One region of the Paraburkholderia sp. J41 genome, then DNA from elsewhere that is predicted to be linked to it. Evidence: riboswitches for the same ligand, from Rfam matches in the RefSeq annotation. Region 1 holds a riboswitch; each other region holds the start of a gene.

What was found. A riboswitch is a leader RNA that binds a small molecule or an ion and turns the genes downstream of it on or off. The one in region 1 is predicted to bind cobalamin.
Region 2: linked by a shared signal. The riboswitch ahead of cobW (cobalamin biosynthesis protein CobW) and the one ahead of U5805_RS03500 (CbtB domain-containing protein) in region 1 are both predicted to bind cobalamin.
Region 3: linked by a shared signal. The riboswitch ahead of cobG (precorrin-3B synthase) and the one ahead of U5805_RS03500 (CbtB domain-containing protein) in region 1 are both predicted to bind cobalamin.

The regions. Positions count from the first base shown of each region.
Region 1 is NZ_CAJMZE010000002.1:345,462-353,389, reverse strand. Features, by position in the region: gene glgC (glucose-1-phosphate adenylyltransferase) at 1-917, opposite strand, end outside; gene U5805_RS03525 (alpha/beta hydrolase) at 1,400-2,515, shown strand; gene U5805_RS03520 (LLM class flavin-dependent oxidoreductase) at 2,758-3,756, opposite strand; gene U5805_RS03515 (hypothetical protein) at 4,259-4,729, shown strand; gene U5805_RS03510 (patatin-like phospholipase family protein) at 4,776-5,765, shown strand; gene U5805_RS03505 (histidine phosphatase family protein) at 5,802-6,473, opposite strand; cobalamin riboswitch at 6,508-6,670, shown strand; gene U5805_RS03500 (CbtB domain-containing protein) at 6,713-6,931, shown strand; gene U5805_RS03495 (CbtA family protein) at 6,944-7,690, shown strand.
Region 2 is NZ_CAJMZE010000006.1:171,009-178,936, forward strand. Features, by position in the region: gene U5805_RS08475 (CHASE2 domain-containing protein) at 1-2,245, shown strand, start outside; gene U5805_RS08480 (DUF4136 domain-containing protein) at 2,318-3,004, shown strand; gene bluB (5,6-dimethylbenzimidazole synthase) at 2,991-3,647, opposite strand; gene U5805_RS08490 (cobyrinate a,c-diamide synthase) at 3,631-4,935, opposite strand; gene cobO (cob(I)yrinic acid a,c-diamide adenosyltransferase) at 4,936-5,538, opposite strand; gene U5805_RS08500 (cobalamin biosynthesis protein) at 5,557-5,955, opposite strand; cobalamin riboswitch at 6,159-6,424, shown strand; gene cobW (cobalamin biosynthesis protein CobW) at 6,680-7,771, shown strand; gene cobN (cobaltochelatase subunit CobN) at 7,846-7,928, shown strand, end outside.
Region 3 is NZ_CAJMZE010000006.1:185,884-193,811, reverse strand. Features, by position in the region: gene U5805_RS08570 (MarR family transcriptional regulator) at 1-52, shown strand, start outside; gene cobM (precorrin-4 C(11)-methyltransferase) at 56-787, opposite strand; gene U5805_RS08560 (cobalt-precorrin-6A reductase) at 784-1,530, opposite strand; gene cbiE (precorrin-6y C5,15-methyltransferase (decarboxylating) subunit CbiE) at 1,527-2,750, opposite strand; cobalamin riboswitch at 2,823-3,016, shown strand; gene cobG (precorrin-3B synthase) at 3,158-4,600, shown strand; gene U5805_RS08545 (precorrin-8X methylmutase) at 4,593-5,219, shown strand; gene U5805_RS08540 (precorrin-2 C(20)-methyltransferase) at 5,220-5,951, shown strand; gene cobJ (precorrin-3B C(17)-methyltransferase) at 5,948-7,723, shown strand; gene U5805_RS08530 (DUF1488 domain-containing protein) at 7,820-7,928, opposite strand, start outside.

The sequences.
Region 1 (7,928 bases):
TGCTCCTGATAGGTCCAGATCGGCCAGTTGCGGTCGTAGAGATCGAGCGCGGGAATCGTGGAGGCGAGGTCGAGATTCGCCGACCAGTAGGCGTCCACGGTGCCCACGTCGCGCCAGTACGAATCGGCGGTCGGATCGGACGAGACGCACGACATGCTGAACGGATGCGCGATGGCGTGGCCGTCGGTCACGACGCGCGGAATGATGTCCTTGCCGAAGTCGTGGTCGGTGGCCGAGCGCGCGATGTTGTCCTCGAGCAGATGAAACAGGTATTCGGTGTCGAACACGTAGATGCCCATGCTCGCGAGCGCGATGTCGGGGCGGCCCGGCATCGCGGGCGGGTCGTCCGGTTTTTCGACGAAGCCGGTCACGCGGCGGTTTTCGTCGACGGCCATCACGCCGAACGCCTGCGCCTCCATGCGCGGCACCTCGATGCAGCCCACCGTGCAGTCCGCGCCGCTCGCCGCGTGGTCGGCCAGCATGCGCGTGTAATCCATCTTGTAGATGTGGTCGCCGGCCAGCACGATCACGTATTTCGGCGCGATGGAGCGGATGATGTCGAGGTTCTGGTACACGGCGTCGGCCGTGCCGCGATACCAGTGCGCGCCTTCCACGCGTTGCTGCGCGGGCCACAGGTCGAGGAACTCGTTGAACTCGCCGCGCAGGAAGCCCCAGCCGCGCTGCAAGTGGCGCAGCAGCGAGTGCGCCTTGTACTGCGTGACCACGGCGATGCGCCGGATGCCTGAATTCAGGCAATTGGAAAGCGCGAAGTCGATGATGCGGTATTTGCCGCCGAAGTAGACGGCCGGTTTGACGCGCTTGTTGGTGAGCGGCCCGAGGCGCGTGCCGCGGCCGCCCGCGAGCACGATGGCGAGCGTGGTGCGTTGCAGATCGTTGAGGCTTGCCGGAGTTTCCATGACCGTCTCCTTGTTGTGCCCCCGGTGGTTGGCGATGGGCCGCGTTTTTCTGCGAACGCTTTCGCGAAACGCGTGCGATGGTGGTCTTTGGCGTGATGTTCGTGCGACGCGCGTCGATTGCCCGACGCGTCATGACGAACGTATTAAACGCACCACGTATGGACCGTTCTAACACCGAAACCCGCGACGCGCGCTGCCGATGGGCGGTTCTGTACGAGGTTTTGACGGCTTTTGGCGAGCAAACGCCATGCCCCGGGTTCGCGTTGTGCGCCTCGCGGCATGCCGCGCACAAGGTCTTTAGAATCGTTGATCCCTGGGAGCCGCCGGCGGCGTGATTCGCGTGTGATTTCGCGTCGGTGTTATCGGCGTTCGCTTCGTGCGCGTTCGTCCGGCTTCCCTGGTTTTTTACGCGCGGATTACGGTCCGCATCGACCTGTTCACGCCTCGCGAATTTTTCGCGACTTTTCCTCGATCTGCGCCCGATGAGAACTTCCCCGAATCGCCCGTTTGCCCGCTTCGCCGCCGCGCTCGCCGCCGCCGCGTGTTGCCACGCCGCCATCGCCGCCGACACCGATATCAATGCCGCTGCCGCCTCGGCGCCGGTCGCCGCCACGGCTTCAGGTCCGGCGGATTCGGGTCCGGCGGATTCTGGTCCAGCTTACGGCCCGCGGCTCGAAGGCTTCGCATATCCCTATCCGGTGCGCGACTTCGCGTTCGACTCGCAAGGCCAGACGCTGCACATGGCCTACATGGACGTCGCGCCCACGGCCAGGCCCAACGGCCGCACGGCGGTGCTGCTGCACGGCAAGAATTTTTGCGCCGCAACGTGGCAGGACACCATCGGCGAATTGACGAACGCCGGCTACCGCGTGATCGCGCCCGACCAGATCGGTTTCTGCAAGTCGAGCAAACCCGCCGCGTACCAGTTCACGTTCCAGCAGCTCGCGCGCAACACGCACGCGCTGCTCGCCTCGCTGGGCGTGAATCGCGCGACCATCATCGGCCATTCGACGGGCGGCATGCTCGGCGTGCGCTACGCGCTCATGTACCCGCGCGAAACGGAGCAGCTCGTGCTGGTGAACCCGATCGGTTTCGAGGACTGGAAGGCGAAGGGCGTGCCGTCGATTTCCGTCGATCAATGGTATGCGCGCGAATTGAAAACGACCGCCGACAGCATTCGCCGCTACGAGCAGAGCACCTATTACGCGGGCCAGTGGCGCGCGTCGTACGAGCCGTGGGTGCAGATGCTCGCGGGCATGTATCGCGGGCCGGGCAAGGCGCAGGTCGCGTGGGATTCGGCGCTGCTCTACGACATGATCTACACGCAGCCCGTGGTGTACGAATTCGGCCAGTTGCAGATGCCGACGCTGCTCTTGATCGGCGATAAGGACACGACCGCGATCGGCAAGGATCTCGCGCCGCCCGAGGTGCGCGCGCAGCTCGGCCACTATCCGGTGCTCGCGAAGGAAGCGCAGCGCGCGATTGCGCATGCCACGCTCGTCGAGTTCCCCGACGCCGGCCACGCGCCGCAGATGCAGGACCCGGCGGCGTTTCATGCGGCGCTGCTGAAGGGGCTCGCGGCGCTCGGCACGCCTTGACTTCACGCCTTGACTTCGCGGCTCATGCCGGGCGTGCGAGACGTATCGGAGGTTCGGGGCGGCGCGCGGCGTGGGGTTCGCGCGCCGCCGCGCGCGGTTCTTGCCGCCGCGAACCGGCGCTGGCGCACCGCTGGTGTGCTCGTCGACGAAAAACGCTCGCCGCGCCGGACGAGGCGGCGACGGTTCCGGTGTCGCGCGGAATCGGGCCGCGCGGAACCGGGCCGCGCGGCGTGGCGATCAGTTCAGTTCGCGCCCGCCGCCATTTCGTCGCGCACCTGCGCCGTGATTTCGAACGAACGCAGCCGCGCCGCGTGATCGTAGATTTGCGCGGTGACGATCAATTCGTCGGCGCCGGTCTGCTCGATCACCGATGCCAGACCTGCGCGCACCGTCTCGCTGTCGCCGATCACGGAGCAGGCGAGCGAATGCTGCACGCCCGCGAGTTCGAACTCGTTCGCCGCCACCTTGTCGACGGGCGGCGGCAACTGGCCCGGCGTGCCGCGCCGCAGGTTGATGAACTGCTGTTCGAGCGAGGTGAAGAGAAAGCGCGCTTCCTCGTTCGTGGGCGCGGCAAACACGTTCACGCCCACCATCGCATGCGGCCTGGCGAGCGTGGCCGATGGGCGGAACTGCGAGCGGTAGAGCCGCAGCGCCGTGAGCAGATGATCGGGCGCGAAGTGCGAGGCGAACGCGAACGGCAGGCCCATCGCCGCCGCGAGCTGCGCGCCGTAAAGGCTCGAACCGAGAATGTAGATCGGCACGTTCAGCCCCGCGCCGGGCACCGCGCGCACGCGCTGGCCTTCCACCGGCGCGGCGAAGTAGCGCTGCAACTCGGCGACGTCGTCGGGGAAGCTGTCGGCGCTGCCTTGCAGGTCGCGGCGCAGCGCGCGCGCCGTGGTCTGATCCGTGCCGGGCGCGCGGCCAAGACCGAGGTCGATGCGGCCCGGATAGAGCGCTTCGAGCGTGCCGAACTGTTCCGCGATCACGAGCGGCGCGTGATTCGGCAGCATGATGCCGCCCGAGCCCACGCGGATCGTGCTGGTGCCGCCCGCCACGTGGCCGATCACGACCGAGGTGGCCGCGCTCGCGATGCCCGTCATGTTGTGATGCTCGGCAAGCCAGTAGCGATGGAAGCCCAGGCGCTCGGCGTGCCGCGCGAGGTCGAGCGTGTTGGCGAGCGCGACGCCGGCGTGCGAGCCGGCCGGAATGGGCGAGAGATCGAGTACGGAAAAGGGGATCATGGCGTTCTGCGCGGGGTAGGAGGGCGCGGCTGCCGCAACAAGGCGTTGCATTCGACGCCGCGGGGCAGCCGCAAGGCGGAGCCCATTGTGCCAAAGCGCCTTCGTTCGTGCTGGCGGCGCCCGGGAGTCCCTGCCGGCCGCGTGGTTACAGGTCGCGCCGTGGGATCGCTCTTGGCGCCGGTGGCAATATCGGCATCGGCATCGGCGTTGCCGCGAACCGCGAACCACGAACCGCGCGTATCGCCCGTATCGCTCGTATCGCCCATATCGCTCATACTGCCCGCGAAATCGCACGGCACGCGCCATTGACGGTACATTGTGGGGACGTAGCGCGCGAGCCGCTCCGCGCGCAGGGTTTTTTTCTCGCCGATATCGTTGCAGGCTCATGAGATTGCGCTTCGAACGCCGCGCCTTTGCCGCCCTCGCTTGCTGCGCGCTCGTGGTGCTCGTGGTGCTCCCCGGCTGCGGCCGCGACGGCGCCGATTTCCTCTCGACCGACCGCATGTGGCAAGCCCTCAAGACCGTCTTCGATTCGATCAAGCCCGACGCGCTCCGGCTCAAGGGCCTCACGCCGGGCGTCTCGACGCTCGAGCAGGTGCGTGCGCAAATGGGCCGGCCGGAGACCGAGCGCGTGTTCGAGGACGGCTCCCGGCGGCTCGAATATCCGCGCGGTCCGGCGGGCCTCAAGACGTGGATGGTCGACGTCGGCGCGAACGGGCGGCTCGTGGCCGTCACGCAGGCGCTCACGGCGCAGAACTTCGCGCAGATCCGCCTCGGCATGAGCGAGGACGCGGTGCGGCAACGGCTCGGCAAGCCGGGCCAGGTGGCGTATTACCGTTTAAAGAAGGAGACGGTGTGGAGCTGGAAGTGGGAAGAAGGGGGCGTGACGCCCGAAGCGTATTTCAATGTGCATTTCGGCCCGGACGGGCGCGTTTCGACGACTTCGCGCTCCGACGTCCTGCGCGGGCATTGAGCCGTTCCGACATCGCCGCCGCGCGGGGCGAAGCGAGGCCGGCATGGTGACGCATCGGCGGCGGCCGCGGCGCGTGGGGCTCGTGCTCGGCGGCGGCGCCGCGCGCGGCTGGGCGCATATCGGCGCGATCCGCGCGCTGGAGGAAGCCGGCATCAAGCCCGACGTGGTGTGCGGCACCTCCATCGGCGCGCTCGTGGGCGCGGTGTACGCGAACGGCGATCTCGACTGGCTCGAAGACTGGGTGAGCAAGCTCACCTGGCAGACCGTCGTGCGCTTGCTCGACCTGCGGTTTTCGGGCGGCCTGCTGGGCGGGCGCAAGGTGATCGACCTGTTCGCGCAACAGTTCAACGGCCGCGCCATCGACGACCTCAAGGTGCCGTTCGCGGCCGTGGCCACCGAACTCGACACGGGCCGCGAAGTCTGGCTGCGCGAGGGCGGCGTGGTGGACGCGGTGCGCGCCTCCATCGCCATTCCCGGCATTTTCACGCCGATCTGGCACGACGGCGTGTGGCTCGTGGACGGCGGGCTGAGCAACCCGGTGCCGGTTTCGGCCGCGCGCGCGATGCGCGCCGACACCGTGATCGCCATCGACCTCAATCACGACATTCTGAACGGCCGCGACCTGGGCGGCGCGATCGACACCGTGCCGCGCACGGTGCCGGTGGAAGCGGGCGCGGCGCCCGATGCCGCCGCGCCCGTGCCCGCGCCGCTCATGCGCCGCAACGGCAAGCGCTTTCCGGGCTGGCTTCAGCCCGCGGCGCCTGGCCCGGCGGGCGGCGTGGACGTGCGCGTGGCGCCGCCGCCCAGCGCGCGCGCGCCTTCGATGCTGAGTTCGATCGCGCAAAGCATCGACATCATGCAGGTGCGCATCACGCGCAGCCGCCTCGCGGGCGAACCCGCCGACGTGCTGATCCAGCCGCGTCTGGGCGGCATGGGCATTTTCGATTTTCACCGCGCGGGGCCGGCCGTCGCCGAAGGGCGCGCCGCCGTGCAGTACATGCTGCCCGCGATCAAGGCGCAACTGGGCCTGGAGTAGGGCGGCTCCAAGGGACGCAGGCGGCGCAGGCGGCGCTCACGCGGGGTGCGCGACCCAGACCCACCCTTCGCGCGCGCGGCGCAGCAGCACCACGTCCAGCGGCGCGATTTCGATGGCGCGCCAGCTCGCCGACGGCGCTTCGAGCGCATGCAGGATCGCCGCGCGGAGCACGCTCGCGCTCGCGAACGCGACCACCGTTTCACAGGGCGATGACGGCGACGATGACGATGATGATGGCGACTGCGACGCGAGCGCATCGAGCCACGCGCCGAGACGTGCGCGCACGTCGTCGAACGACTCGCCGCCGGGCGGACGGAACGCGGCGTCGCGCGTCCAGGCCGCCAGCGCGTCGGGCGCTTCTTGCGCGATATCGGCGAGACGGCGGCCTTGCCATGCGCCGAAACCGGCTTCGGCGAGCGCGTGCGAGCGTTCGATGCCGGCGGCGGCGAAACCGGCCGCGCGCGCCGTCGCCACGGCGATCGCGGCAGGGCTGGCGATCACGCGCGCCGAACGGCCGATTCGCGCGAGCCAGCGTTCGCGCCAGGCTTCCATTGCCGCCGCCGAACGCGCATCGAGCGCTTCGGCTTCTTCATGCGCCTCCGACTCTTCATGCGCTTCGTGCGCATCCTCGCGCGCCGTCACCGCGAACGTGCCCGCGCGCAGCGCCGCGTTTGCCGCGTGGCTCACCAGCCAGACCATCGTCGTCATTCCGAATTTTTCTCCGTCGAATCCAGCGCGACCGCGTCGCTTCGCCGCAGCGCGTAGAATACAGGGCTCACGACACGCGGAAGCCGGTGCAACTCCGGCGCGGTCGCGCCACTGTAACCGTTGCCGCCGGTCCTGCGATCACTCGCCGGATTCGCGCCGCAACGGAAGTCAGACCCGCGCGTCGTGTACCTTCAACGCAATCACGACTAACGGGGCGCGCAACCCCAGGAGAAGTCATCATGTCCGAAGCCTCTTTGCCCTTGCAGCATGCCCCGGCCGCGCCGGCGCCCATTCCGCTGCGCGAGATCCTCCCCTGGGCCGCGTTCGGCGGCCTCATGCTGCTGCTCGCGCTCTACTTCGTCGGTGCGGAACAGGGCGCGACGTCGATCTTTCCGGGCATGTACGTCCACGAGTTCGTCCACGACGGCCGCCATCTGCTCGGCTTTCCTTGCCACTGAACGGGAGCTGACATGGTTGGCAAGCTGTTGATGCGCGGGATGCTGGCTGGCATCGCCGCGGGACTGCTCACGTTCGGCTTCGCGAAGATCGCGGGCGAGCCGCAGGTCGATCGGGCCATTTCGTTCGAGCAAAAGGCCGACGCCGCGAAGGGCGAGCCGCCCGAGCCCGAACTCGTGAGCCGCGCCACGCAGTCGGGCTACGGCCTCTTTACGGGCGTGATGGTGTATGGCGCCTCCGTCGGCGGCCTGTTCGCGCTCGTGTTCGCGTTCGCGCACGGCCGCGCGGGGCGTTTGCCGGCGCGCGCGCTCTCCGCGTGGCTCGCGCTCGCGGCGTTCGTGGCGATCTATCTCGTGCCGGACATCAAATATCCGGCGAATCCGCCTTCGGTCGGCGACCCGGAGACCATCGGCTACCGCACCGGGCTCTTTTTCCTGATGATCGCGATTTCCCTTGCCGTTTCGGTGTTCTCGCTCAAGGTGCGCGCGGCGTTGGCGCCGAAGCTCGGCGGCTGGAACGCGTCGATTGCGGCGCTCGCGCTGTTCGTCGTCGTGATCGGCGCGATCCAGCTCGCGCTGCCGGCGATCGACGAAGTGCCCGCCGCGTTCCCGGCCGTGCTTCTGTGGAAGTTTCGCGCGGTGTCGATCGGCATGCAGGCGATCTTGTGGACGACCATCGGCCTCGCGTTCGGCGCCATGGCCGAACGGCTTTTCGATACGCGCGCCCGTGCAGGCGGCGTGCGGCGCCCGCGCGTTGCGTAGTCGGCGCGAAACGGCCGTTCGGTGACGGGGAGCGGCGGGGCGTTTCGTCGGGATGCCTGCTAACGCCTGATAGCGGCTGGATGCGCCTGGTACGCCTGCTAACGCCTGGTAGCGCTGTTAAGGCTCGATAAAGCTCGATAACGCCTGGCGCGGCGTTGTGCGAGCGCGGCCGCGCGAACAGGCGCCGCATCACGCCGGGCTGCGCTTCACCGCCTGCGCCGTCGGAGAACGCCCCGCC
Region 2 (7,928 bases), on a different contig from region 1:
CATTTCGCCCGACATCGTGCTGGTTGAAATCGACAACGCGAGCGTGGCCGCGCTCGGGCGTTGGCCGTGGCCGCGCGCGGCCCACGCGCAACTCGTCGACAAGCTGGCGAAGGCGGGCGCGGCGGCCGTCGTCTACGACGTGCTGTTCACCGAGCCTTCGTCCGACGACGCGCGTTTCGCGCAGGCGTTGCACGAGCGCCCCGTCTTTCTGCCGATCCTGCTGTCTCCCGCGAGCGAGGGCGACCCGGCCGGGCGGCGCGACGCCGTGCGTCCCGTCGCGCCGCTCGCGCAGGCGGCGGCCGGGCTTGGTCACATCAATCTCGAAGTCGACAGCGACGGCATCGTGCGCAGCGTGGCGCTGTTCGAAGGCGACGCCGCGCAGCGCTGGCCGCAACTGATGGTGCCGCTCTGGCGCGCGGTGCGCAGCGGCGCCGTGACGCTCGCGCACGGCACGCCGCAAGCCGCGCATCGCGACGACATGCTGCGCGCGGGCGCGCCCGGCAGCGAATCGCGCTTCCTGATTCCGTTCGGCGCGAATTCGCAGCATTACCGCAAGGTTTCGTTCGTCGACGTGCTCGAAGGCCGCGTTCCCGCCGAAGCGCTGCGCGGCCGCGTGGTCATCGTCGGCGTTACGGCTTCGGGCTTGTACGACCGCTTCGCCACGCCGCTTTCGGGCACGCTCGGGCCGCTGCCGGGCGTCTATATCCACGCCGTCGTGCTCGACACGCTGCTCAACGGCACGGCCATCCAGCCCGCGCCCATGGTGGCCGTCGTGCTGCTTTCGCTCGTGCCGCTCGGCCTCGTGCTGGCGGGCTTTCTCGTGCTCTCGCCGTTGCGCACGCTGTTGCTGCTCGCGCTGCTGATCGTCGTTTCGCTCGGCGCGAGCGCGGCCGTGCTGCATTTTTCGCGTCTGTGGATCACGCCGGTGCCCGCGATCGTCGCGCTCATCGTCGTGTATCCGGCGTGGAGCTGGCGGCGGCTCGAAATGACGATGGCCTATTTGCGCAAGGAATTGCGCCAGCTTGCCGACGAGCCGTATCTGCTGCCCGAAGCGCCCACGCCGCGCCACGAGTTCGGCGGCGACGCGCTCGCGCAGCAAATGTCGCTGATGGCGCAGGCCGCGCAGCGTTTGCAGGACATGCGCCGCTTCGTGTGGGACAGCCTGGATTCGGTGCCGGAGCCGATTCTCGTTGCCGACTTGCGCGGCGTCGTGCTGATCGCCAATCACGCGTCGCGCACCTATTTCGCGAGCCTGAACGTCGGCGCCGTGGAAGGGCGCGCGATGCAGGACGTGTTCGGCGACCTCGCGCTCGTCAAGCCGATCGACCCGAACCCGGAAGCCGCGGCGCAGGCGCACGCGCATTGGCCCGCGCCGCTCGATCCCGCGCGCGGCGAATTCGCGGAGCTGATGGAGCGCGGCGTGGAAGTGCGCGCCCGCGACGGCAGCGACTATTTGCTGCGCTACGCGCGCTGCACGAACGCGCAGGGCCAGGCCGTGGGCTGGATCGCGGGTCTCGTCGACGTGACGGCGCTGCACGACGCCGAGCGTCAACGCGAGGACGCGCTGCGGCTGCTGTCGCACGACATGCGCTCGCCGCAGGCGTCGATCGTGGCGCTGGTGGAGACCGAACGCGAGCGCGGCACGCTGGGCGCCGCGCCCGTGCGCGACGTGATGGAGCGCATCGAGCGCTACGCGCGCCGTTCGCTCACGCTCGCCGACGACTTCGTGCAACTCGCGCGCGCCGAATCGCAGGTCTACGCGCTGGAGCCGACGAGCCTCGCCGAACTCGTGATCGACGCGAGCGACGAAGTGTGGCCGCAGGCGCGCGCGAAGCGCATCCAGATCGACACGAATTTCGAAGGCGACCAGATGGGCTGGATCAACGCCGACCGTTCGCTGATGACGCGCGCGCTCGTGAACGTGCTCAACAACGCGGTGAAGTACAGCCCACCCGACACGCGTATTGTTTGCCGCCTCGCGCTGGACGCGCGCGTGCCGCAGCACGTGATCTGTGCGATTCGCGATCAGGGCTACGGCATCGCGCACGAGGACCAGGCGAGATTGTTCGAGCGTTTTCGCCGCTTTCACGCGGGCAAGCGCCCGGAAGTCAGCGGCGCGGGGCTGGGCATGGCGTTCGTGAAAACCGTCGTGACGCGTCACGGCGGCGACGTTCTCGTGGAGAGCGAGCCCGACAAGGGCACCACGCTGACGATGTCGTTGCCCGCGCTCGACGTGCCGGGCTGAATGCAAACGTCCAATATGACTGAACTTGCGCGCTACGTTGCTTCGTGTCGTGTCGCGCCGATGGAGCTTTCCGTGAAAATACTGCTGTCAATCTGCTGTTTGTCGATGCTGGGCGCGCTTGCCGGTTGCGCGGGCGTGACCACCAATCTCGCCACGCGGGGCGTGCTGCCCGCCGCGAGCGCCGCCGTCGCGAACTACCGCTTCGCGCCCGTGCCCGTGCCCGCGCCCGCGCCCGCGCCCGCGCAAGCCCATGCGGGCGAGCCGGCGCCGGCCGAACCGCTGCTGCGCGCCGGACTCGCGAAGCGCGGCTTCGAGGAAAGCGCGCCCGAGGCCGCGCGATATCTGGTTTCGGTGTCGTCGGCCACGCGGCCCGCCGGCGTGAGCTTTGTCGAGGGCGATTGCCGCGGCGGCTGCGAGCCGGCCGCCGCCCCTGCGTTGCCGTGGTTCGGGCACCCTTACGTGCATACGCTGACATTGCGATTTTTCGCGCTGCCGGAAGGGCGCGAGGTCTACAAGGTGAGCGCCGTGAAGCGCGACCGCAACGCCGACGCGCAACAAGCGCTGCCGTATCTCGTGACGAGCGCGCTCGCGCGGTTGCCTGATGAAAACAAGACGCCCGCAAACGCGGACGTAACGACGGCGGGCGCGCAGCATTGGCGCGTGAAGCTCGACGCTGGCGACTCGGGCGCCGCGCCTGCCGTGCGGTCGATCCAGCCGATTACGCCGATTACGCCGGTTACGCCGGTCATGCCTCACTAGGCGGCTCGGGCCAGCGGTTTTCGAATACGCACTCGTCGAGCGCCTTGCGCTGCGCCCAGCGCTCCATTTCCAGCATCGGCTGCGGATAAAACGTATCGACGTGGCCGAGGCAAAGCATCGCCACGGGCTTCGCGCCCACGGGCATGCCGAGCAGCGCGCGCACCTGGTCGACGTCGAAAATCGACACCCAACCCATGCCCAGCCCTTCGGCGCGCGCCGCGAGCCACATGTTCTGAATCGCGCACGCCACCGAGGCGAGATCCATTTCCGGCAGCGTGCGGCGGCCGAAAATATGCGGCTCGCGCCGGTCCATCAGCGCGACCACGAGCAGTTCGCCGCATTCGCGCATGCCTTCCACCTTGAGCTTCATGAACGCGTCGCGACGTTCGCCGAGCGCGTCGGCGGTGGCCAGCCGCTCCTGCTCGACCGCCGCTTGCAGTTGCGCGCGCAACGAAGCATCGGTGATGCGCAGGATGCGCCAGGGCTGCATGAAGCCCACGCTCGGCGCGTGATGCGCGGCGTCGAGCAGGCGCGCGAGCGTGGCCGGATCGACGGGGCCGGGAACGAAGTGGCGCATGTCGCGCCGCTCGTAAATCGCGCGGTAAACCGCCGCGCGCCCGGCGTCGTCAAAAGGCTGTGCCATGAAAGAGTGCGGCCGTGAAAGCCGGATTGGAAGGCCAGTAGGCGTGCATGTAAGTCGCGACGATCGAGCCGTGCCGATAAACCGCTTCGCCGTGCGCGCCGGTGTTCGGATTGCGCGCCGTGAGCGCGGCTGCGAGCGGCGTGCTCACGTGCGAATAATGAAACGTGTGCCCGCGCAGCGCGCCGTGCGCGACGCTTTCGAGCTGCTGCATGCCGAGCGCGGCAAAACGCTTTTGCAGCGTCGCTTCGCCCGGCAGCAGGCCGAGCATCGGCGTGCGCCGGCCGTGCGCGTCGGTGAGCGCGTCGAGCAGCCATAGCATGCCGCCGCATTCCGCGAGCAATGGTTTGGAATCCGAACAATGTGCGCGCAGCGAGGCGGCGCTGCGGGCGTTGCGCGCGAGCACGGCCGCGTGCAGTTCGGGATAGCCGCCGGGCAGCCAGACTGCGTCGGCGTTCGCGGGCGCGGGTTCGTCGGCGAGCGGCGAAAAGCGGCTCACGCGCGCGCCCATGGCTTCGAGCAGCGCGACGTTCGCGGGGTAGACGAACGAGAACGCGGCATCGTGCGCCACGGCGACATGGCGGCCTTCGAGCAGGCGCGGCACGGCGCCGCCACGTGCCGGTTCTTCGAATGCGACGGGCGGCGGCAGTTCCGCGAGCGACGTATGCGCGAGCGCTTCGGCGGCGCGGTCGAGGCGCGCGTCGAGATCGGCGATCTCGCTTGCCTGATGCAAGCCCAGATGTCGATCGGGCAATTCGAGCAACGCGTCGCTCGAAACGTGACCGAGCCAGCGCACGTCATCGGGCAAGGCTTCCTGGAGCATTTGCGCGTGGCGCGCGGAGCCCACGCGGTTCGCCATTACGCCATGAAACGGCACGTCGGCGCGAAAATGCGCCAGGCCGAACGCAATGGCGCCGAACGTTTGCGCCATCGACTTCGCGCTCACCACGGCCGCCACGGGCACGTCGAACGTGCGCGCGAGATCGGCGCTGCTCGGCGTGCCGTCGAACAAACCCATCACGCCTTCGATCAGAATGAGATCCGCCTCGCGCGCGGCTTGTGCCAGCAACGCACGGCACGCCTCTTCTCCCACCATCCACAGATCGAGCGACTGCACGGGCGCGCCGCTCGCATGCGCCAGTATCATCGGGTCGAGAAAATCCGGCCCGGTCTTGAACACGCGCACGCGCCGCCCCGCCTGCCGATGCAAGCGCGCGAGACCCGCCGTGAGCGTGGTCTTGCCTTGACCCGATGCAGGCGCGCTAACGAACAGCGCGGGGCACGCAATCATTTAGAACTCCACACCTTTTTGCGCCTTCACGCCTTGCTCGCGATACGGATGCTTGACGAGGCGCATTTCGGTGACGAGGTCGGCGGCTTCGAGCAGCGCTTCGGGCGCGTGACGCCCCGTGATGACCACGTGTACGTGCGGCGCGCGCGCGTTGACCACGCCAAGCACTTCGTCGAGCGGCAGATAGTCGTACTTCAGCACGGTGTTCAGTTCGTCGAGAATCACCATGACGTACTCGCCGCTTTCGATCATGCGCTTCGCTTCGTTCCAGCCCTTGCGCGCGGTGGCCATATCGGCGTCGCGGTTCTGCGTGTTCCAGGTGTAGCCGTCGCCCATCGTCACGAATTCGCAATGCGCCACGCTGCCGAGAAAATCGCGTTCGGCCGTATGCAGCGCGCCCTTGATGAACTGCACCACGCCCAGTTTCATGCCGTGGCCGAGCACGCGCACGGCCATGCCGAACGCGGCCGTGCTTTTCCCCTTGCCGTTGCCGGTGTTGACGATCAACAGACCTTTTTCGAGCGTCGCCGAAGCCTGCTTTTTCTCGTGGCCTTCGCGGCGGCGTTGGGTCATGCGCAAGTGCGATTCGGGATCGGTTTTCATCGTCGATGTCGGGTGATTTCAGGTGAGCTTGAGCGCGATCGCGACGGTCACGCCGTCGAGCGCGAGTTTGCCGCGCACGAGCGGGCCGCCGTTTGCCGCGAGCCGCGCGCACGGTTCGCAAACGCCGTCCACGCCATGACGCGCGCGCGCGGCGAGCGAGGGCGGCGAGAGCGCGGGCATTGCGTCGATCTGTTCGCGCGTGAAGGCGGCGAGCGCGAGCGCATGCGCGGCGCAGAATTCGCGCAACGCGGGTTCGCCGGCTTTCGCGGCGAGCGTCGCCACCGCCGCCACGCGCGCGATCGGCCAGTCGCCAAGCGCCGCCTGCACCGCCGCCTCCAGTTGGGCGAGCGTCACGCCGCGCCGGCAGCCGATGCCGATGGCGAGCGGCGCGGCGCTGCCATCGGCGTCGGCCGGCATCGAAGCGAAAACAGCGGAAAACAAGGCGCGATTCACGGCGAAGGCGGATAAAGACGTGACAAAGCGGGCGGAAGCGTTTCGTAAAGCCGCGGTGAAACCCCGGCGGAACCCGCGAATTGCGCGCTACGATAGCACACGCGCTTTCGCGCGCGAGCGCTCGCCGGCTTTCAGCGCGCTTCCTTGACGCGGGAACCTCGCGCGCCTACACTCGCACGCACTCTGGTGCTCGCGCGCGCAAACTGGCGCGCGCAGTTAAACGGGAATCAGGGAGCCATCCCGCCACGGGCACGGCCAACCTGAACTGCACCCGCAACGGTACAACGAGCGCGGCAATCGAGCGAAGCATCGCACGAACGCCGCAAGCCGCTTTCACGAAGCCACTGTGCGAAACGCCCGCAAGGACGTTCGCGCGGGAAGGCGAGGCGGCGCATCGTCAGTCCGGATACCGGCCAGAAACGAGGATTCGCGCTGCGGGGATGCGGCGTAGAAGCCGTGACTTTCATGCTTTCATGCGATCGGCGGGCGTGGCCCGCGTTGCGTTCGAGAGCGATCGGAATCGTTCGTCCCCAAGGGAAGCCGCCGCGCCATGCAGCGCCGTGCCGTTGCGCGCGCAACGTTTTCGGCGCGCGCGAACGCATGCGCCTTGGCAGGCCGCTTCCCGGTTCGAACGATCGAGATTCGCATCGCGCCACGTTGGCCTCGCCGGGCGCCGAAGGAGCACTTCATGCAGATGCGCAAGATTCCGGTCACCATCGTGACGGGCTTTCTCGGCAGCGGTAAAACCACGCTGCTGCGTCACATTCTTCGTCACGCGGGCGGCCTGCGCGTGGCCGTGATCGTCAACGAATTCGGCGAACTCGGTATCGACGGCGAAATTCTGCGCGGCTGCGGCATAGGCTGCGATGAAAACGGCAACGAGACCGAAGGCCAGCTTTACGAACTCGCGAACGGTTGCCTTTGCTGCACCGTGCAGGAAGAGTTTTTTCCGGTGATGGAGCAACTGCTCGAACGTCGCGGCGAGATCGACCACGTGCTGATCGAAACCTCGGGGCTCGCGCTGCCGAAGCCGCTCGTGCAGGCGTTCAACTGGCCTTCCATTCGCAACGCGTTCACGGTCGATGCGGTCGTGACCGTGGTCGATGCGCCCGCGGCCGCAAGCGGCCAGTTCGCGGAAAACCCGCTGGCCGTGGATGCGCAGCGCCGTGCCGATCCGAATCTCGATCACGAGTCGCCGCTGCACGAGTTGTTCGAAGACCAGCTCAGCGCCGCCGACCTCGTCATTCTCAACAAGACCGATCTGCTCGACGAAGCCGGGCAGGATGCGCTCGTTGCGCAGTTGCGCGAAGAACTGCCGCCGCAGGTGAAGATCGTGCGCGCGCAGCACGGCAAGCTCGACCTGCATACGCTGCTCGGGCTCGAAGCCGCATCGGAAGAAAGCATTCATCTGCGTCACGATCACCATGGTTCCGCCGACGACGCCGACCATCATCACGACGAGTTCGACTCGGTCGTGGTGGCCGCGCAGGTCGCCTCGCGCGACGCCGCGATCGAAGCGCTCCAGCAACTCGTCGACGCGCACACGATTTATCGCGTGAAGGGTTTCGCCGCTTTGCCGGGCGCGCCCATGCGCCTCGTGATTCAAGGCGTGGGCCGCCGTTTCGACAGCTATTTCGACCGCCGCTGGAATGCGCAGGAAAGCGCTGCGCAACCGCTCGCGAGCCGCTTCGTGCTGATCGGCGAGGACCTCGAAGGCGCGGCGCTGCAAGCGGCGTTCGAAGCCGCGCTCGCGCAAACGCAAACCACGCCCGCGAAGTGAGCGCCGCAATGATGTCACGCACGCCGCACATGCCACACACGCCACACACGCCACGCACGTAACGAGGCCGCGAGATGCATTTGCTGCGCACCACGCCGGGCGGTTTCGTCGACGACACGCAAGGCGTGGTTCGCGTCGACCAGCAGCCGGCCGAAAT
Region 3 (7,928 bases), on a different contig from region 1:
TGCCGAGGGCGAAGTCGACGCCTTGCGCGCGCATCTGCGCGCGCTTTCCTGAGCCTTATCGTTTGGACGCGCCGTAGAGCGTCGAATCGGCGAAACCTTCCGCCGCGAGCACGCGCCCCACGAGAATGAGCGCCGTGCGTTCGATGTCGGTGGCCTGCACTTTCGCCGCGATATCGGCGAGCGTGCCCATCACGCGCTCCTCGTCGGGCCAGCTCGCGCGATAAATCACGGCAATCGGACAATCTTCGCCGTAATGCGGCTTCAATTCGTCGACGATACGGCCGATATGCCGCACGCCCAGATGAATCGCCATGGTCGCCTGGTGACGCGCGAGGTCGCCGAGCGACTCGCCCGCGGGCATCGAGGTTTTGGTCGCATAACGCGTGAGAATCAGCGTTTGCGAAATGCCGGGCAGCGTGAGTTCGCTGCCGAGCGCCGCGGCGCACGCGGCGGCGGCCGTCACGCCCGGCACGATTTCATAAGGAATCCCAAGCATGCGCAAACGCCGGATCTGCTCGCCGATCGCACCATAAAGCGAGGGATCGCCGGAATGCACGCGCGCCACGTCCCAACCCCGCCGATGCGCATCCTCCAGCAGCGCCACGATTTCGTCGAGCGTAAGCGGCGCGGTATCCACGACCTTGTGCGCGCGATGGCCTTCGAGCACGGCGGGCGGCACGAGCGAGCCCGCGTAGAGAATCACGGGGCACGCGCGCACGAGGCGCTGCCCTTTCACGGTGATGAGTTCGGGATCGCCCGGCCCCGCGCCGATAAAGAAAACCGTCATGCCTGAATCCTTTCCGTGTTGCCGAAGGCGGCAAGCGCGCGAATCGCGTCTTGCGCCGACTCGAATTCGCGTTGCGCGGGCGGCAGCGGCGGACGCCGCATCATCACCACCGGCAAGCGCTTTTCGCGCGCGACCGCGAGTTTCGCTTGCGTGGCCGCGCCGCCGCTGTTCTTGCTGACGATCACGTCGATACGCCGCGCCTCGAACAACGCGCGCTCGCCTTCCAGCGTGAACGGCCCGCGCGCGTCGATCACGCGCGCGCGGGCGTGTCCCGCATGCGCTTCGAGACAACGAATCGTCCAATGCTGATGCGCGGGCACGTCGTGCGAATGCGCGAGCGGCTCGCGGCCGAGCGTGAACAGCGGCCGCGCGAAGGGCGCGAGCGCCTCCATGACGCCGCGCCAGTCGTCGACCATGCGCCAGTCGTCGCCGGGCTGCGGCTGCCAGGGCGCGCGCCGCAGCGCCCAATAGGGCACTTTCTCGCGCGCGCACGCCTGGGCCGCGTTGGCGCTGATCCGCGCGGCATACGGATGCGTGGCGTCGAACACGAGCGCGATGCGTTGCTCCGCGAGATAACGCGCGAGCCCCGGCGCGCCGCCGAAACCGCCCACGCGCACATTGCACGCGAGATCGGCGGGCACGCGGCCGAGACCCGCGAGCGAATACACATGCGGCGCGGCGAGCGTGCGCGCGATGGCGAGCGCGTCGCCGGTGCCGCCCAGCAGCAGAACGCGCGCCGTCATGGCTTCACGGCTTCGTAGAGCGTGACGGGCAGCGCCTGGCGCCACGTATCGAAGCGCCCGAGCGGTTCCGCCTCGCCGATGCCGATGCGCGTGAGCGTACCGCCGTGCTGCGCGCGCCATGCCACCAGCGCCGCTTCGCTCTGCACCGTGACCGCGTTCGCGACGAGCCGCCCGCCGCGCGCGAGCGCGTCCCAGCACGCTTCGAGCACGCCGGCCGCCGTCACGCCCCCGCCGACGAACACGGCGTCGGGCGCGGCGAGTCCCGCGAGCGCGGCCGGCGCGCGGCCCGCCACGAGCTGCAAGCCGGGCACGCCCAGCGCCGCGCGGTTGTGTTCGATAAAGCGCCGGCGCTCCGCATTGGCCTCGATCGCAATCGCGCGACACGCCGCGTGCGCGCGCATCCATTCGATGCCGATGGAGCCGCTGCCCGCGCCCACGTCCCAGAGCAGCGCGCCCGGCGTGGGCGCGAGGCGCGCGAGAGTGAGCGCGCGCACGTCGCGTTTGGTGAGCTGGCCGTCGTGGCGAAACGCGTCGTCGGGCAGGCCCGGCGTGAGCCTCCACGATTGCGCGGCGGCGGGCGCGTCGCTCGCGCATTCGAACGCGACGAGATTGAGCGCCGCGGCTTCATCGCCATGCCAGGCGTCGGCGCGGCCCTCGACGCGGCGCTCGAGCGCGCCGCCCAGATGCTCGAACACGGTGAGCCGCGTCGCGCCGAAACCGGCTTGCACGAGCAAGGCGGCGAGCGCGGCGGGCGTGTGTCCGTCGGCGGATAAAGCCAGCACGCGCGAGCGCGCGTAAAGATGGCGGCGCAGCGCGTCGAGCGGGCGGCCGACGAGCGAAACGGCCGCGACGTCCTGCAACGCCCAGCCCAAACGCGCCGCCGCGAGCGAAAGCGAAGACGGCGCGCCCAGCACGCGCATCTCGCCCGGCCCGACATGACGCGCGAGCGTCGCGCCCACGCCGAACAGCATCGGGTCGCCGCTCGCCAGCACGCATACGTTCGCGCGCGACGCGCGATGCGCGAGCAGCGCCTCCACGCTGAACGGCTGCGGCCACGCTTCTCGCCGCGCGCGCACGCGCGCGGGCAGCATCGCGAGATGCCGCGCGCCGCCCGTCACGATCGACGCTTCGAAAAGCGCCCGCCGCGCCTCGCGCGCGAGTCCCGCGTAACCATCGTCGCCAATGCCGATCACCGTCAGCCACGCCTGCCTGCCCTGCATTCGTTCTCCGTTCTTGCCGTGCCGCCTCGCGCGCGCAAACCGCCCGGCGGCCGGAGCGCGCATGAAAACGGGCATAATACCGCTTCCGCCGGCGCTTTCCGGGCTGAAAAGCCCGAAAGCTGAAAAGGGAACACAGCGAAGCTGTGGCCGCCCCCGCGACTGTGAGCAGCGAGACCGCATCCACCCGAGCCACTGGTTTTACCGGGAAGGCCGATGCGGCCCACGACCTGCGAGCCAGGAGACCTGCCGGCCGAACATTGAGCGAACCCATCCGGGCGGGGTGTACCGGGGGTTGCACTCGCGTTTTGCCCGTACCGCAGCCGCCTGTTGCGCCCGCCTCGCGCACGCCGTGCCCTACCGTGCGCAGTGCGCGCCGCGCTTGCGCGACGCCTTTTTGCGCCATGCCCTTGAAGCACGAATCTTCTCTCGCGTCGGCCGCCGACGCTAATGCCGCGATCCGCCCTTCGGCGTGTCCCGGACTCGTGCGCGTGGTCGCCGCGCGCGACGGCGGCATTTGCCGCCTCCGCCTGCCCGGCGGCGTGCTGCGCGCGCCGCATGCCCGCGCGCTGGCCGAGGCCGCGCGCGCGCACGCGAGCGGCGTGCTCGAATTGACGAATCGCGCCAACGTGCAGATTCGCGGCGTGCGCGCGGGCGAGGAAGCCGCGTTGAGCGCCGCGCTGATCGCAGCCGGGCTCGGGCCGGACGGCATCGGCGCCGCGAATTCGCCCGCGCAAGCCTGCATCGCCGACGAATTGCGCAACGTGATGCAAAGCCCGCTTGCCGGCCTCGATCCGCTCGCGTTCGACACCACGCCGCTCGCCGCCGCGCTCATCGACATGCTGCGAAGCGAGCCGCGTTTCGCCGCGCTTTCGCCGAAATTCGCGCTGCTGCTGGACGGCGGCGAACGGCTCGCGGAGCGCGCGCATCCGCACGATATCTGGCTCGCGGCGCGCGGCCACGACGCGGCTCATGCCGACGAAACACGCTTTGCGCTCGGTCTCGCGGGATGCCCCTGCGATGCGCCGCTCGGCACGCTGGCCGCGCGCGATATCCGCGCAACGGTGCGCGCGCTGCTGCATGCGTTCCTCGATATCGCCGATAACCTCGTCGATAACCAAGCCGATAAGCACGCCAACGTCGAGCGTATGCGCGACGTGCCGAACCGCGAGGCGCTGCTCGAACGCGCGCGCGCCCGCGCGGGTTTTACGCTGACGCCCGATGAGCACGGCATCGACGCGAAACGCAGCACATCGGCCGATGCCGGTTCGCGCCTCGGCGCGCACGCGTTGCACGCGAACGGCAGCGGTTACGTGGGCGCGCAACCCGCGCTCGGCCGTCTCGATGCCTCCACGCTGCACGCGCTGGCCGCGCTCGCGCAAGCGCACGGCGACGGCACGCTGCGCGTCACGCCGTGGCAAGGCCTGCTGCTGCCGAACGTGCCCGCGCAAGCGATGCCCGGCGTGCTCGACGCGCTCGCCGCGCTCGGCCTGATTCACACGCGCGCGAATCCGCTCGCGCGCCTCGTTGCGTGCGCGGGCTCGCCGGGCTGCGCGAAAAGCCGCGCCGACACCAAGGCCGACGCGCAACGCCTCGCCGCGCTGCTGCCGCGCGACGAAGCCGCCGCGCAAGTCCACTTGAGCGGCTGCGAGCGTTCGTGCGCCGCCGCGCATCGCGCGCCCTTCACGCTGCTCGCGCGCGCGCCGCAGCGCTACGACCTCTACGCCGCCTGCACCCCAGCCTCCCGCGACGACGATGCAAGCGGCTTCGGCCGCCTCGTCGCGACCCACCTGACGATCGAAGCCGCCGCGCCCTTGCTCGCGCGTCGGCCCCGGAGCACCACCGATGTCTGATTACCTCCGCGACGGCCAGGCGATCTATCGCGAATCGTTCGCGACGATCCGCGCCGAAGCCGACCTTTCGCGCATTCCCGCCGACCTCGAAAAACTCGCCGTGCGCGTGATTCACGCCTGCGGCATGGTGGACGTGGCCGCCGACCTCGCGTTTTCCGCGGGCGCGGGCACGGCGGGCCGCGCCGCGCTCGCGAGCGGCGCGCCCATTCTCTGCGACGCGAAGATGGTCGCGTTCGGCATCACGCGCGCGCGCCTGCCCGCCAACAACGCCGTGATCTGCACGCTCGACGATCCCGCCGTGCCCGCGCTCGCGCGCGAGATCGGCAACACGCGTTCGGCGGCGGCGCTCGAACTATGGCGGCCGCAACTCGCGGGCAGCGTGGTCGCCATCGGCAATGCGCCCACGGCGCTGTTTCATCTGCTCGACATGATCGCGGCCGGCGCCCCGCGCCCCGCGCTGATCCTGGGCTTTCCCGTGGGTTTCGTGGGCGCGGCCGAGTCGAAGGCGCAACTCGCGGCGCACGGCTTCGGCGTGCCGTTCGTGGTCGTGAACGGAAGACGCGGCGGTTCGGCGATGGCCGCCGCCGCCGTCAACGCGCTTGCTTCGGAGAACGAATAAATGAGCCGACCAGGACGCTTGCATGGCATCGGCGTGGGTCCGGGCGATCCCGAACTGCTCACGCTCAAGGCTGTGCGTTTGCTCAAGGCCGCGCCCGTGGTGGCGTATTTCGTCGCGAAGGGGAAAAAGGGCAATGCGTTCGGCATCGTCGAATCGCATCTGGGCGCCGAACAGGAACGCTTGCCGCTCGTTTATCCCGTGACGACCGAAGCGCTCGAGCCGCCGCTTTCGTATGAAGCGATCATCGCCGACTTCTACGACGGCGCCGCGCGAACCGTCGCGCGCCATCTCGACGCGGGCCGCGACGTGGCGGTGATCTGCGAAGGCGACCCGTTTTTTTACGGCTCGTACATGTATCTGCACGATCGTCTCGCCGCGCGCTACGAAGCCGAAGTCGTGCCCGGCGTGTGCTCGATGCTGGGCGGCGCGGCCGTGCTCGGCGTGCCGCTCGTGTACCGCAACCAGAGCCTTTGCGTGCTCTCCGGCGTGCTGCCCGAGGACGAACTGCGACGCCGCCTCGCCGACGCGGATGCCGCCGTCATCATGAAGCTCGGCCGCAACTTCGACAAGGTGCGCCGCGTGCTTCTCGAACTCGGGCTCGCGCAGCGCGCGCGGTATGTGGAACGCGCGACCATGGCGAATCAGCGTATCGTGCCGCTCGATCAGGTCGATCCGATGGCGTCGCCGTATTTTTCGCTGCTCGTGGTGCCGGGGGCGAAATGGCAAGCATGACGCCGCCCGCCATCGTCGTGCTCGGGCCGGGCGCGCTGCCCACCGCGCAGCGCGTGCGGGCGCTGTATGCCGGCGCGCGGATACACGCGCTGCGCAGCCGCGTGCAGGGCGACGTTGCCTTCGACGAACTCGGCGCGCACTTGCGCGACTGCTATGCGCGCGGCGCGCCCATCGTGGCGTTGTGCGCGGCCGGCATCGTGATTCGCTGCCTCGCGCCGATGCTCGCGAACAAAGGCGCGGAACCGCCCGTGCTCGCGCTCGCCGAGGACGGCAGCGCCGTCGTGCCGCTGCTCGGCGGGCTCACGGGCGTGAACGCGATGGCGCGCGAGATCGGCGCGGCGTTGGCGGTCGCGCCCGCGATCACCACGAGCGGCGAATTGCGCTTCGGCACTTGCCTGCTGAATCCGCCCGAAGGTTATGCGCTCGCGAGTCTCGCGCAAGGCAAGCGCTTCGTCTCCGACCTGCTCGCGGGCGACCGCACGCGCATCGACGGCGCGGCGCCCTGGCTCGACGACGTGGACCTGCCGCGCGACGCGCACGCGCGCCACGCGATTCGAGTGAGCGCGCAAGCATGGGACGGCAATCCCGCCGATCTCGTGATTCATCCTCGCAGCGTGGTTGCCGCGGTCTCCGCGCCTTGCGCCACGCTCGCCGCCAACGTCCTGCGCGCGCTGCATAGGCACGGCCTCGCGCCGCAAGCGTTGAGCGCCCTCGTCGCGCCTTGCGCGCTGATGAGCGATGCGTCGCTTGCCGGCGCGGCGGCGGAGTTGAACGCGGCGCTGCGGTTTGTCGATGCGGATGCGGATGTGGATGCCGATGCCGATGCCGATGCCGCCGGTTCAGCCGCGAACGACACGCTCGCGGCGCTCGCTTTAGATTGCGCGAACGTGCAGTTGATCGACGCGAAAGATTCCGGCGATACGGGCGTCGCGCTCGCCGTCGCCCGCACGCCGCTCGACCCGCAAACGCTCGGCCGCGCGCGCGGCAAGCTCACCGTGATCGGGCTCGGCCCCGGCCGCGCCGATCTGCTCACGCCGGCCGCGCGCGCCGCGCTCGACGACGCCACCGATATCGTCGGCTATGCCACTTATGTGGAGATGGCGGGACCGTTGCGCGCGCAACAACGCCGCCACGCCACCGACAATCGCGAAGAGTTGCAGCGCGCGAAGCACGCGTTCGAGATGGCCAGCGAAGGACGCCGCGTGGCGGTGGTGTCGTCCGGCGACCCCGGCGTGTTCGCGATGGCCGCGGCCGTGCTCGAAGCGCTGGAAGGCTCGCGGGACGCGCGCTGGCACGCGGTCGAACTCGCCATCGTGCCGGGCGTTTCCGCCGCGCTCGCCACGGCCGCGCGAATCGGCGCGCCGCTCGGCCACGACTTCTGCATGATCTCGCTTTCCGACAACCTCAAGCCCTGGTCCGTGATCGAAAAGCGCTTGCTGCACGCGGCGCAGGCCGATCTCGTGATGGCGTTCTACAACCCGATCTCGCGCGCGCGGCCGTGGCAACTCGATCGCGCGCTCGACGTCATACGCGGCGTGCGCAACCTCGGCACGCGCGTGGTGCTGGGCCGCGACGTGGGCCGCCCCGCCGAAACGCTGCGCACGACCACGCTCGGCGCGCTGCGTTCGAGCGACGTGGACATGCGCACGATGGTGATTGTGGGATCGTCGATGACGCGCGGCTTTGCACGCGGGCTCGGACACGATTCAACGGGCGCGAGCGAGTGGATCTATACGCCGCGCTGGTATCCGCAAGACGATGGCGAGACTTAATACGTCGAGCGCATCGATCAAGCGAAGTGGAAACTCGTGGAGAACTCGCGCCCGGCGCGCGCGGTGCTGCTAAACGCGGCCGGGCGCACGCGACGATCAGCTTAGATCGCGCGTTTCCAACTCGACGGATTGCCCGCCGTTCTTTTCGAGCGCGCGGCGCGCGGCGCGTTCGATGGTGGGGCGATTGGCCTCGAATGCGCTGAGC